Regions from separate parts of the Cytobacillus sp. Hz8 genome, predicted to be linked through region 2. Evidence: predicted binding sites of a transcription regulator. Region 2 holds the regulator's gene; each other region holds the start of a gene.
What was found. Region 2 encodes Rex, which represses fermentation and respiration genes when NADH is low (regulators of the CRP and FNR family bind a similar motif). Its sites were predicted from a motif close to TTGTGAAATATTTCACAA; they were not measured.
Positions count from the first base shown of each region.

Region 1: a site for Rex is predicted at 1,850-1,867, ahead of nirB (nitrite reductase large subunit NirB). Genes of this name have one in related genera too.
Region 3: a site for Rex is predicted at 1,588-1,605, ahead of ACE38V_RS15045 (4Fe-4S dicluster domain-containing protein). Genes of this name have one in related genera too.
Region 4: a site for Rex is predicted at 1,901-1,918, ahead of ACE38V_RS00655 (nitrate/nitrite transporter). Genes of this name have one in related genera too.

Region 1 is NZ_JBHKFI010000019.1:9,866-13,083, forward strand. Features, by position in the region: gene nirB (nitrite reductase large subunit NirB) at 1-1,758, opposite strand, end outside; gene ACE38V_RS18585 (MFS transporter) at 2,120-3,218, opposite strand, start outside.
Region 2 is NZ_JBHKFI010000015.1:106,616-109,833, reverse strand. Features, by position in the region: gene ACE38V_RS16955 (ABC transporter ATP-binding protein) at 1-991, opposite strand, end outside; gene moaC (cyclic pyranopterin monophosphate synthase MoaC) at 1,120-1,614, shown strand; gene ACE38V_RS16945 (redox-sensing transcriptional repressor Rex) at 1,634-2,284, shown strand; gene ACE38V_RS16940 (YdiK family protein) at 2,338-2,544, opposite strand; gene ACE38V_RS16935 (CPBP family intramembrane glutamic endopeptidase) at 2,545-3,218, opposite strand, start outside.
Region 3 is NZ_JBHKFI010000012.1:58,150-61,367, forward strand. Features, by position in the region: gene ACE38V_RS15035 (molybdopterin-dependent oxidoreductase) at 1-96, opposite strand, end outside; gene ACE38V_RS15040 (PucR family transcriptional regulator) at 181-1,407, opposite strand; gene ACE38V_RS15045 (4Fe-4S dicluster domain-containing protein) at 1,641-2,552, shown strand; gene ACE38V_RS15050 (radical SAM protein) at 2,787-3,218, shown strand, end outside.
Region 4 is NZ_JBHKFI010000001.1:121,511-124,728, reverse strand. Features, by position in the region: gene moaA (GTP 3',8-cyclase MoaA) at 1-375, opposite strand, end outside; gene ACE38V_RS00655 (nitrate/nitrite transporter) at 639-1,823, opposite strand; gene ACE38V_RS00650 (Crp/Fnr family transcriptional regulator) at 2,156-2,854, shown strand; gene ACE38V_RS00645 (TIGR04053 family radical SAM/SPASM domain-containing protein) at 2,932-3,218, opposite strand, start outside.

The DNA of each region.
Region 1 (3,218 bases), on a different contig from region 2:
TGCAACATCGGCGATTTTCTTCAAGTCCTCTGCTGTCGTAACCCCACCGTACATTCTAGGAACAACCGTATAAGAACCATCCTTCTGAATATTGGCATGCATTTTTTCATTGACAAGACGGGAGTCACGATCATCCGCGTATTCTGCTGGATAAATCATTCCAAGAAAATAGTTCAATGCCGGACGACATTTTGAACAGCCTTCTTCTTCCTTCCATCCAAGAACATTCATCACTTCTTTTACGCTCATAAGACCTTTTTCTTTAATTTCAGCGACTACCTCATCTCGACTTAAAGTCGTACATCCACATAGAGTTGCTTTTGTTGCTGCAGCAGAATCAAATTCATCTCCTAAAGTATAGGCCAAAATATCCGCAATAATTGGTTTACAGCGTCCGCATGAACGACCTGCATTGGTGCATCCACCAACTTCATCTACTGTAGTTAAGCCATTGGTACGGATGGCTTCAACGATGGAACCCTTCGTTACGCCATTACACCCACAAACCAGTTCATCATCAGGCATTGCTGATACATCACTTGCTTCAGCACTACCGCATGCATCGGATTGCAGAATAGAGCCGCTATTTAAACCACTCACATCTTCCTTCTTCGATAGCATTCTAAATAATCTTGTGCTATCTTTCGTGTCACCATAAAGCACGATGCCAACGATAGACTTATCTCGAATAAGAACCTTTTTATAGACACCCTCAAATTCATTATGAACTTTAATGGATTTTGTGGTGGCATCGTCAAAAATTTCACCAGCAGAGTAGAGATCAATTCCGGAAATTTTTAAACCTGTTCCGACAACAGATCCTTCATATGGATTTGGTATATTACTACATAACTTTTCTGCTAGGATCTTCCCTTGCTCATATAATGGAGCGACCATTCCATAGACGATTTCTCGGTGTTCTGCACATTCGCCAACAGCATAAACATTTGCTACTTTCGTTTCCATGAAATCATTAACGACAATCCCGCGATTGACGGGAATTCCACCATCTTTTGCTAATTGAACATTTGGTTTAATGCCAACTGCCATAACCACTAAATCAGCATCAGCAATCGATCCATCTTTAAATTTAACTCCCGTAACCCTTGTATCGCCCAAAATTGCAACTGTTTCCTTTTCCATAAGGAAATTCATCCCTTGGGATTCTAATTCTTCTTTTAACATTTGAGATGCCGTCTCATCAAGTTGTCTTTCCATTAAGTTTGGCATTAAGTGAACCACATCAACCGTCATTCCCAAATTCAATAATCCTCTGGCAGCTTCCAATCCTAGAAGTCCACCACCGATGACAACCGCTTTTTTATAATCTTTAGCTGTTTTGATCATTGTTTCACAATCTTGGATATCACGAAATCCTGTCACACCCTCTTTATCAGCACCTGGAATCGGCAAAATAAATGAGTTTGAGCCAGTAGCGATAATTAATTCGTCATAATGTACCACTCTTCCATTTTCTGATGTGACGATCTTATTATTGGGATCAATCTTTGTAATTGCTTCTCCTGTAAATAACTCAATATGATTTTCCTTATACCAATTCCAATCATTCATAATAATATCTTCAATCGTCGTATCTCCCTGAAGAACGGTTGATAATTGAATGCGGTTATAATTGGGATGAGGTTCATTTCCAAAAACAGTTATATCAAATGCATCCGCATTTATTTTTAAAATTTCCTCAATCGTCCGAATGCCAGCCATTCCATTTCCAATCATGACTAATTTCTTTTTATTCATTGATTAGGCCCTCCCCTGATGTACTTTTATATGTTCAACACTTCACATATGTTATTTATGTACCCATTTTATTCGTTTTACTTTTAAAAATTTGTGAAGTAGGTCACATATCGATGTGAAATTCAATTTTATTCATAAAATCTTCACAAAATTTCACTTCATCACTATGGTAAATTGAACAATAAGTATGTATTGATTAACGAAATGATTTCAGTGGCTAAATATATAACCATAAAACATCCTTCATTTTAATGATTAAGTATGTATGTCAGAGATTCATAGAAAAAACCTAGCAAGCAGCATCACTCACTAGGTTATTCTTTATACTAATAAAACATCTATGTCACAATGATAATATTGTTTATAGAGAAACAGAAACATTTCTGCTTCTTTTTTCCGCTGTTTCTTTCTTCCCATGCATGAAATGATATAAAATAATGGTTGCTAATGCACAGATTCCCATTGTAACATACATGCCGCGGTATCCAGTTAACGGAATCATAAATCCAAGAAGATACGGACCAATGCCATATCCTACATCGATAAAGATAAAGAAGGTGGACGTTGCTAATCCCATTCGATGCGCTGGTGTCACCTTGATTGCAACGGCTTGGGCGCTTGACTGGAAATTACCAAAGCCAAACCCGATTACAGCACCAGCAATTAAAAGGATAATTCCATGATTTGCAGTACTTAACAAGAGCATTCCAATCGCAAAAATAAAAAGGGCAGGATACATAATCATATTGGCCCCCTTCAGATCAAACAATCGTCCTGTGAAAGGGCGCGATACCAAAATTGCAACGGCATAAACTAAAAAGAAGAAACTAGCGGCATCCACTAAATGGATTTCCATTGCATAGAATGTAATAAACGACATCACACTTGAGTAACAAAAACCGGCAACTAAAGTAACAAAAGCAATGGGGAGAGCTTTTGTTTCTACAAAATTAGTAAACTTGAAGCCTTTCGATTCTCCGGTTTTCTCCTCTGTAAATGAGAGATTCGGCACTTGAAGAATGAAGGAGGTCAATAGACTAATGATTCCTAAGGCCACACAAAATATAAAAATCACATGAAAGTTGGTGTGCTGACTCAAGTACAAACCAACAAATGGACCAATCGCTGTCGCTAATGTTGCACTCAAGCTGTAATAGCCAACACCTTCCCCGCGTCTAGCTTCCGGTATGACCTGTGCTACAATCGTTCCAGTTGCAGTGCTTCCTATCCCCAGGGCAATCCCGTGGACAAAACGATTCGCAAGCAGAAACGAAAGGCTATTAATGCCAAAGTATAAGAGAGTTGCCAATGTAAAAAGAATCAAGCCAACTATGAGGATCTTTTTTCTGCCGACAGAATCGATGATTCTCCCAGTAGCAAGTCTTCCGACAAGTGCCCCAATAATAAAGATTCCGGTAACCAGTCCAGCTTCACTTGTAGATGCATGAAATTCATCCACT
Region 2 (3,218 bases):
GGACTTCATTTCCACTTTGCTTTTCAATGTCAAAACCAAAAGAGGCTGATTTTTCATCCCCTAAAGGCCGGTCCATGACTTCCATGCGATCAAGCATTTTTCGTCTGCTTTGAGCTCTCTTAGTTGTCGAGGCGCGAGCAAGATTTCGTTGTATAAATTCCTGAAGTTTTGTAATCTCGTCCTGCTGTTTTTCATAAAGCTTCATGTCTCTTTCGAAATTCTCCGCTTTTTGATCCAAATAAGCGCTATAATTTCCTTTAAACTTACTAATATGTTTTCGCGAAATCTCATATACTTGGTTCACTACTTTATCTAGGAAGTAGCGATCATGTGAAACAATTAATATTGCACCATCATAGCTTTGCAGATACTGTTCAAGCCAAGACAGGGTTTCAATATCTAAATGGTTGGTAGGCTCGTCCAAGATTAAGATATCGGGTTTTGTAAGGAGAAGCTTCCCAAGAGCTAAACGTGTCTTCTGTCCGCCGCTAAGACTGGCAATTTTGGTGGAATAATCAAAGGTTTGGAAATTCAACCCATGTAAGATAGAGCGGATATCGGCCTCATACTGATAACCTCCCATTTCTTTAAATTTCACTTGGAGTGTATCATATTCTTTTATGATTCGTTCATATTCTGTATTGTTATCATAAATAGCGGGATTTGCCATTTTTTCCTCTAATCTTCGAAGATCTTGTTCTAAATCTCTTACCTGTTGAAAAACAGTCAGCATCTCATCCCAAATTGATAATTCTGATTCTAGCCCAGTATTTTGTGCTAAATAGCCAATGGAAACGTCCTTTGGCTTTATCACTTCGCCAGCATCATAGGACATTTTTCCAGCAATCATTTTTAATAATGTTGATTTACCCGCGCCGTTTCGGCCTACTAAGGCAATGCGGTCGCGCGTTTGGACTTCAAGCTTTATATTCGATAAAATAAGGTCAGCTCCGTAATATTTAGTTAACCCATTAACTTGTAATAAAATCATCTCTTTCACCCCTGCATCTAGAGATAGTGTAACGTATTCGTCAATGTTCATCAATATTTGTGAATAAATGTACAATGTTAATACACAGTAGGGAAAAAATAGTGTATCATTCTAAGTGAGGTGTTGATATTTTGAAATTTACCCATTTTAATGAAGAAGGCAGAGCCAAAATGGTGGATGTAGGGGATAAGCCCGAAACAATTCGTATTGCCAAAGCGCAGTCAAGTATTATAGTCAATCAAGAAATCTATAATGGGATTACGAATAATCAAATCAAGAAAGGTGATGTTCTCGCAGTTGCTCAAGTAGCAGGGATAATGGCCTGCAAAAAAACATGGGAAATCATCCCAATGTGTCATCCAATACCATTAACAGGTGTCGATATTGCTTTTCACTGGGAAGAGGAAGCTGAAGAAAATTATAGGCTTGTTATGATTGCCACAGTGAAAACGAAGGGAAATACAGGTGTAGAAATGGAAGCGTTAACAGCCGCATCTGTGTGTGCCTTAACCGTATATGACATGTGCAAAGCCTTAGATAAAGGGATGATAATTGGAGAGACTTATTTACTTGAGAAATCTGGTGGAAAGAGTGGCGACTACAAAAGAAAAGAGAAAATTTAAATGATTGGGGGGAAAAGAAGTGAGTAATGGTACGATGAAAATCCCACAAGCGACTGCGAAAAGATTGCCGTTATATTATCGGTTTCTAAAAAACCTACACTCATCTGGCAAGCAAAGAGTCTCTTCTTCAGAACTCAGCGAAGCGGTGAAGGTGGATTCTGCGACGATTCGCCGGGATTTTTCCTATTTTGGTGCATTAGGGAAAAAAGGTTATGGCTACAACGTCAATTATCTTCTATCCTTTTTTCGTAAAACCTTGGATCAGGATGAATTAACAAAGGTTGCCTTAATTGGGGTGGGTAATTTAGGTACGGCGTTTTTAAATTACAATTTTTTGAAAAATAACAATACGAAAATTGAAGTAGCCTTTGATGTTGATTCGTCCAAGGTTGGAACGAAAATTGGGGATATCCCTGTCTATCATATGGATGATTTAGAGAAGGTTTTGGTAGACGAAGACATTCAAGTTGTCATCTTAACGATTCCAGCACCTGTTGCACAATCGATCACGGATCGTTTGGCAAAAGTGAATGTAAAGGGAATTCTTAACTTTACTCCTGCCAGGTTAACAGTACCTTCTTCCATTCGTATTCATCATATCGATTTAGCAGTAGAACTGCAATCATTAGTCTATTTTTTGAAACATTACCCAAATGGGAAACAAGACTAAAGAAAAGCGGCTTATTTTTAATGAATCGTCTTCATAAAATAAGCCGCTTTTTATTATTTTCGATTTTGAATTTTTTTAATTTTAAAGTGAAAGGAGATCATTCTAATGCCTGATCCTAAATCAAAGGTGGCTAATATTACGAGCAGGTAAGTGAAAAACCGCCACTGTCCATCTTCTTGGATATTTTGAATAGCAAAAAAGATGAATAATATCCCCAAGAATATATATAAGATCCCGGAATAAAGGGGTGATTGCCTCATTTAAAGTCCTCCGATAAAACCTTGAATTTTTTCCGCATCATGTATCATTCTTTCGAGGTCATTCTTATAAATGGATTGAACTAAAACCACAAATGTATTCATCGCCACATGAGCAAACATCGGTACAAGAATGCGATTTGTTTTGACATAAAGAAATGCAAAGGTAAAACCCATTGCTGAATATAAAAGGATGTGCTCAGGCTCTCCATGTGCTAAAGCAAAAATAATGGAACTAATTAGTGCCGATATCAGGAAATTAAATCGTTTATGTAGGGAACCGAAAATGATTTTTCGAAAAACAATTTCCTCCAACATCGGTCCAATGATGGAAGTGACAAGAATAACAATCGGGTAAGTATTGATTAAATGGATGATTTGCTGCGTATTTTCTGAACCCATTTCGATGCCGAGGAGGCTTTCAATTCTTGCTGCAATTCCTTGAGCGAAAAGGGCTAAAAATACACCTCCAACTGCCCATAAAATCGAGTTGCTTACAGGTGCCAAAGGTTTGTTTCTATTATAGTGTAGCATTTCCTTTCTTAATAAGAATAAAACAATCACTAAAGTAACGGCGAAGCTGATAACAAGCCAAATGGATACTGAATATATTTGCAATTTTCTCTGACTGATTCCTAAAGCCTCTCCCATTAATGAAATGAATGGAACGCCGATAA
Region 3 (3,218 bases), on a different contig from region 2:
GCCAGTCACTTTTAAAAGCTTTCCATCTTTCACATAAGATAACATACTGCATGTTCCAAAACAGTTTCGTGGACAAGCATTGCGAAATAGTTCCATATCCAAATAGGTCGCCCTCCCTCCGAAAGTCATAGATCGTTGTAAACTTATTGCTGGTAACAATCGCACTAAACAAATTGAAAATTACAATTTGTGTAACTGCTTTATTTTTAGGGCTGCAGTTATGTTTAAGCGATTATTGATGTCATCAAGCTTGATGTCCAGCACTTCTTCTATTTTTTTAATTCGGTATCTAAGGGTATTCCGATGAAGAAATAGTTTTTCTGATGTTTGTTTTAAATCAAACTGATATTTTGCAAAATTCTCAATGGTATACATCAGTTCACCATTATGCTGCTCATCATATTGTTCTAAATTTCCTAAAACATGATAATAAAATTCCTTTAGCTCTTGTAAATCATGCTTATATAAAAGACGTTCAATTCCTAAATTATTGAAAAAAGGAAACTTGATTTTTAATAATAATCCCAATTCATAAGCAACCTTTGCTTCTTGGTAGCTACGAAATAATTCCTTTGGATTGGAATATAATTTACCAATTCCTACGCCGACTCGATTAGGGAGCCCTGTCATTTGAGCTTGTGCAAGAATATGAGCAATAAAATCCTCTAACCCCTTGGTTTCATTTATATTTTTCTCATTTGTATTAGGGAGAATGACAACGACTTCATTTTGTTTTTTAAATAGAATCGGTTCAATTTCATTTTGAATGAGCATCTTTTCTACGATATAAAAAAGTGTTTGAATCAAATCTTTGTCAGTAGAATAATAATCGTAGTCAATCAGCGAAAAAATTAATATGAAATGTGGCTTGGTGAAATCCCAATTCCAAATAGCACCGTAAGAAATGATATCATCTCTTTTTTTTAGATTTCCATAGAGTAAGTCAAATAGAAATGCTTCCTTAAAACGATATCGTTCTTTTTTTATGACGAATTTTTCTCTTAAGTGAAAAGAACATAAAGAAGATACATACATAATTATAGATTCATACTCTTTTAATTCATCAAGTAAACGTTTTCCTGAAAGAATAATAAAGAGATAACCAAGTATTTGATTTTTTGAAGTGATTGGATAGCCAATGGCATCAAAGTGTTCACCTTCTAAAGAAATGACAGATTGCAAAATTTCCTGATTCAAAGATTCTTCCAGAGTGTCTTTCATACGAATATCCAAAGTGGCGTTCATACGATCATCAAGGGATACAGAAAGAACTTTAAAGAGAGGGTCTGTTACAAGAACAGGTTGATCGAGGATTTGAGATAACTTATTCACAATGAAGTCCATTCCATTATCAGAAGCCATTAGTAATTCTTGTAAAAATTCTGGGACCATATAGCTTTCTTTCATAATCATGTCCTTCCTATCTTTTGTTGCTAATAATTTTTATCTTACCCCTAGAATATTTATGAGTACAACTAAAGTCACAGAATCGTAAGAAAAGCTTGTGACGAATAGACAAAATTTTGTCTGTCTTTTTGTCCTTTGTAACTATACCGAATTGGATACAAAAAATTTATAATGGAATAAATGTGAATACAATCACAAGATGAAAAATATAACCTTTTTTAGGAGTGTTAAGAGTGGGGTTATTTGAAAAATGGGTTGAGAGCTTAGACTATGAATATGAAATTTTACAAAAATGTACACGTCAAAAAAGTCCAAGGTCCACTTGCTCAAACTGTGTAGAAGTGTGTCAGCGAAATGCGATTTCCATTAAGAACGGGATTCCAATTTTAAATGCCGCCAAATGCAATGAATGTGGAAAGTGCATTGCTGCATGCCCAGTACAAGCTGTTGCAGGAATTTTCCCTCAAAGAATGATCATTCAAAATCAATTAGTCGCCTTCAAAACAGAAGAAGCTCCTGAAGTTAAGGAATTATTAATCTTTTATAAAAAAGGTGTTAAAACCATTATTACGGAAGATAATGAATTAGATGGGAATTGGGAAGAAAAGATTTATGAAGTCAATCGTATCCTGGAAGTATTGGGAGAGCCTTTAATTTCTGTGAGCTTTCAAGAAATTCAACAAGAAGAAAAGAAATATACGAGAAAAGAATTATTGACCGCTTGGAGAAAAGAAGGCCAGTCTTTAATGAAACAAATGGTTCCTGCCAAATGGCGGTTCAATCAAAATGACTTAGATCTTGCAAAATATTATCCTAATTACCAATTTGCGCAAATTTCTTTAGATGCGGATCAATGTACATTATGTGGAGCATGTCAAAAGCTTTGTGACAAAAATTGTTTCACCATCACTGATTCAAGCTTTATGATTTCAGCGCAGAAATGTTCTGCCTGTCGACTTTGCCAAGATACATGTCCAGAAAAAGCGATTGTTATTGAAGAAAAGGTGATGCCAAATACCCCTATTGATATTCCAAAATTGCATAAAACATGTACAAGCTGTCACAAACAGTTCGAAACTTTGTCAGATGCTAACGATGAATGCATCCCATGTGTAAAACGAAAAGGGTTTATGATTGCTCATTAGATAGGAATCATGGATATCTTTAAATAATACTTGATATTAATGGAAATAAAAAAATGCACTTTCAACATGAATGTGTATTTTTTTTTGCCTTTGTCAGGGTGTACAAAATTTTCTTGTTTTTTTTGTGTTTTGGAGCCATACTCTTGATTTTTTCCAGATAGTATAATTTACTTATGTGAATTCTATCACAAATCACTTCAGGAATTAGATTTTAACCTTTAGGATGTGAACAGGATGATAAGAAAAGTAAGTATAGATAATTTGAGTTTGATTAAAAATAAATCCTTTAATGAATACGCCCAAATTTATACCAATATTGAAGCAGTAACTCTGAAAAATATAGAATCCTTTGGTTTGTCGCTACAGCCAAGACAACCTTATAACAAGAAAAACTTGAAATTGAAACAGCTTGAAGAAAAAGGAGCTGTCATACGTAATAACAAAAAAAGTATTATGACCACAAGAATCTCCAGTGCATGTGAAGCCTGTCAAACAGGAACGGGTAGCTATACAACTTATACCTCATTAAAATGCCATCGCCATTGCTATTTCTGCTTTAATCCAAATCAGGATGATTATGAATTTTATAAAGATCAACAAAAAGATATTGAGAAGGAGCTACTTCAATTACTTGAAAGTGGTGTCAAGTTAAAACACCTTGCTTTA
Region 4 (3,218 bases), on a different contig from region 2:
CCGCTTTAAACCAGCTTCCTTTAAGGCATCAGCTTGTTTTGTTAGCAGCACCCCATTTGTTGTTAAAGCAATATCTTTAATTCCTTCTATTTTCGCAAGATTATTTACCAAGACAGGCAAATCCTTCCGCAATAAAGGTTCTCCACCTGTTAACCGAATTTTTTCAACTCCCAGCTCCGCGAAAATATGAGCTAAACGTTCTATTTCTTCATAAGTTAATAATTCACTCTTAGGTAAAAAAACAAAATCATGACCGAATACTTCAGCAGGCATACAATATTTGCAACGAAAATTACAGCGATCTATAACAGAAATTCGTAAATCTCTTAAGGGACGATTCATTGTATCGGTAATTAATTTATTTTGCAAAAACATTCAACTCCTTAATTAGAGTAGGGTTAAATTATAAACCAAAAATCAGTCCTCATCTGTTAACAATTTCACATTTCCTATATCATAGCACATTAAATAGTACCTTTTAAATAATGTACAGCTCCTAATTTCCTATCTGATTCAAAATTCAATAATATGTCATAATATGAAATAAGCTGTCGAATCATTTCTTCCGACAGCCTTTCTTCTTATTATTGTATCCCCCTAATTTTAAAATTAGAACTTTTTGTTTGATAAGGAGCTACTCATTCAACATGACCGCTCATCCTATTCAAAGTTTCTAATTTTTCTTGGTAAAACATCCAAATGACAAGGATTAAACAAGCCATCGCAACTTGGGATAGAGCCATAAAACCAATCGCATAATGTCCTGTTAAATTGAATAAGAATGAAAGCAACAGTGGCGGGAAGAAACCACCTAATCCTCCCATAGCAGAAACAATTCCATTCACTATCCCTGCCTGCTTTGAAAAATACATTGGAACTAACTTGAAAACAGTACCGTTCCCAATTCCAGCACAAAGCGCAATTGTAATGCAACCGATAGAATATAGAGGTAACGCTGGATTAAACGCCAACAAAATCCCTGATAAGGATAAGCCGGCAAATACCCACATTAAGATTTTGAATGAATTAAATTTATCCCCTAAAAATCCTCCAACTGGACGAAATACAGTGGCAACAGCGATAAAACCAGCCGTCCTTATACCAGCATCTACCTTTGACAATTCAAAGTTTGCAACTAAGAAATTGGGTAAATAAATCGTAAACGCAACAAATGCACCAAAAGTTAAGAAATAAAATAAACTTAAAAACCAGAGCTTTTCATTTTTATATACACTTTTAATTTGTGTACTTAATGGAGTTACCACCTTTGGTTCCTTCTTATCTCCCATTAAGAAATTCAATAACGAAATGACTACTACAAGAATTAAATAAAGCTTAACGGTCATTCCCCATCCTAACTTTGTAGCAATAACAGGTGCTGAAAAGGTAGTTATTGCTGTACCAATATTTCCGGCTCCATAAATTCCGTTAACAAACCCATGGCGTTCCTTTGGATAATATTTTGGCAATGAGGTTACACCTACAGAAAACACCGCTCCGCTTATTCCGAGAAAAAAACCTCCTACCAATAAATCAGTAAACGAATTTGCATTACTAATATAGAAAATAGGAAATACTAATAAAATAAAGCTAATAGAAAATAATTTTCTTGCCCCATATCGATTTGTCCAATAGCCAATCGGAACCCTGAGGATAGAGCCAAGAACGACCGGGATCGCGGTAATCAAGGCGATTTGATTGGCTGATAATTGAATTTCCTCTTTTATAAATGGCATCAATGAAGAAAGAATAACCCACACCATAAATCCTGCAACTAAACTTAAAGTTTGAAGCGGTAGTTGTAATGTTTTGGTTTTCAACATAATTCAACTCCTTTAATTTTTCGATAAATCATGATTACCTGCTTAGAAAATATCGTAAAAAAAGAAGCTATTTTAAGATGTGAAATACTTCACATCTAATTTCAAGTTCATAAAGTATTCACAGTTACCAATTATTTTTTTCACTACAAACATAGTGAAAAGTATACAATATAAATAAACAATTAATAACGATGATTTGCTTTTTTAAAGCTTTATAGGAGACTCTTCAAAAGTAAACTTTAAGCATCTTGAATCACTGACATAATAAAAAGAGATATGCTATAGTATAAGGTACGCATTTTGGGTATTACGAGAAAATGAGGTGGTCACTTATGGATGCGGCAATGAAACCAACACATTCAATTGAAATAAAAGAATTGCTCCGGTTTGCTGAACGTACGATAAAAATGAAAAAAAATCAATATTTGTTCCAAGAAGGAATGCATGCGGAAGAACTTTTTTTAGTTATTTCTGGTAGGGTTCAAATCAGTAAAATCACCTCAGATGGACGAGAGCTTTCTCTTCGAATTTGTGGAGAAAACGATATTTGTGGTGAATTAACTCTATTTACTTCCTCTCCAAAATATCTCCTAAATGCTCTTGTCCTAGAAGACGGTGAAGTCGCTATTATAAAAAAGGATAAAATTGAAAATGAAATTTTCCAAAATAGTGCATTGGCTTTTGAATTTATGAAGTGGATGAGCGATCATTTCCGAAAAACCCAAACAAAATTTCGCGATCTTGTCCTTAATGGAAAAAGAGGAGCTTTATTTTCAACACTCATTCGGATGACGAATAGCTACGGTGTTGAAAAATCGAATGGAATTTTAATTGACTTGCCGTTAACCAATCAGGATTTAGCTAATTTTTGTGGAACATCACGTGAAAGTACAAACCGCATTTTAAACGAGCTAAAACGTGAGGGTATCATCTCCATCAATAAAGGCAAAATTACGGTTCACAATCGTCAATTTTTAAAGGATGAGATTGGCTGTGAAAACTGCCCTGCTGTCTATTGCAGCATTGAATAATGGGCAGCTAATTATTTAAATTTTCTTAATAAAAATTCTGTTAACGTGGAGGCCATAAAAGCCTCCACTTTTGTTGTCTAATTCTTTTTTCGCAATGCTTTCGGGATATAAACGCAAAATGGTTCACTTTCCATATAGTCCCCTGTCATCGCATAGGCTCTTGAACGTGATCCGCCACAAACATGACGAAACTCACATACCCCACATTTTCCTTTATATAAATCTGGGTTACGCAAATTTTTAAATATTGGCGATTCGCGGTAAATCTCTGCAAGACTCGTTTCTCTTACGTTTCCAGCCTTTATCGGAAGTAACCCACTTGGATAAACATCACCTATATGAGAAATAAACACAAAGCCATTTC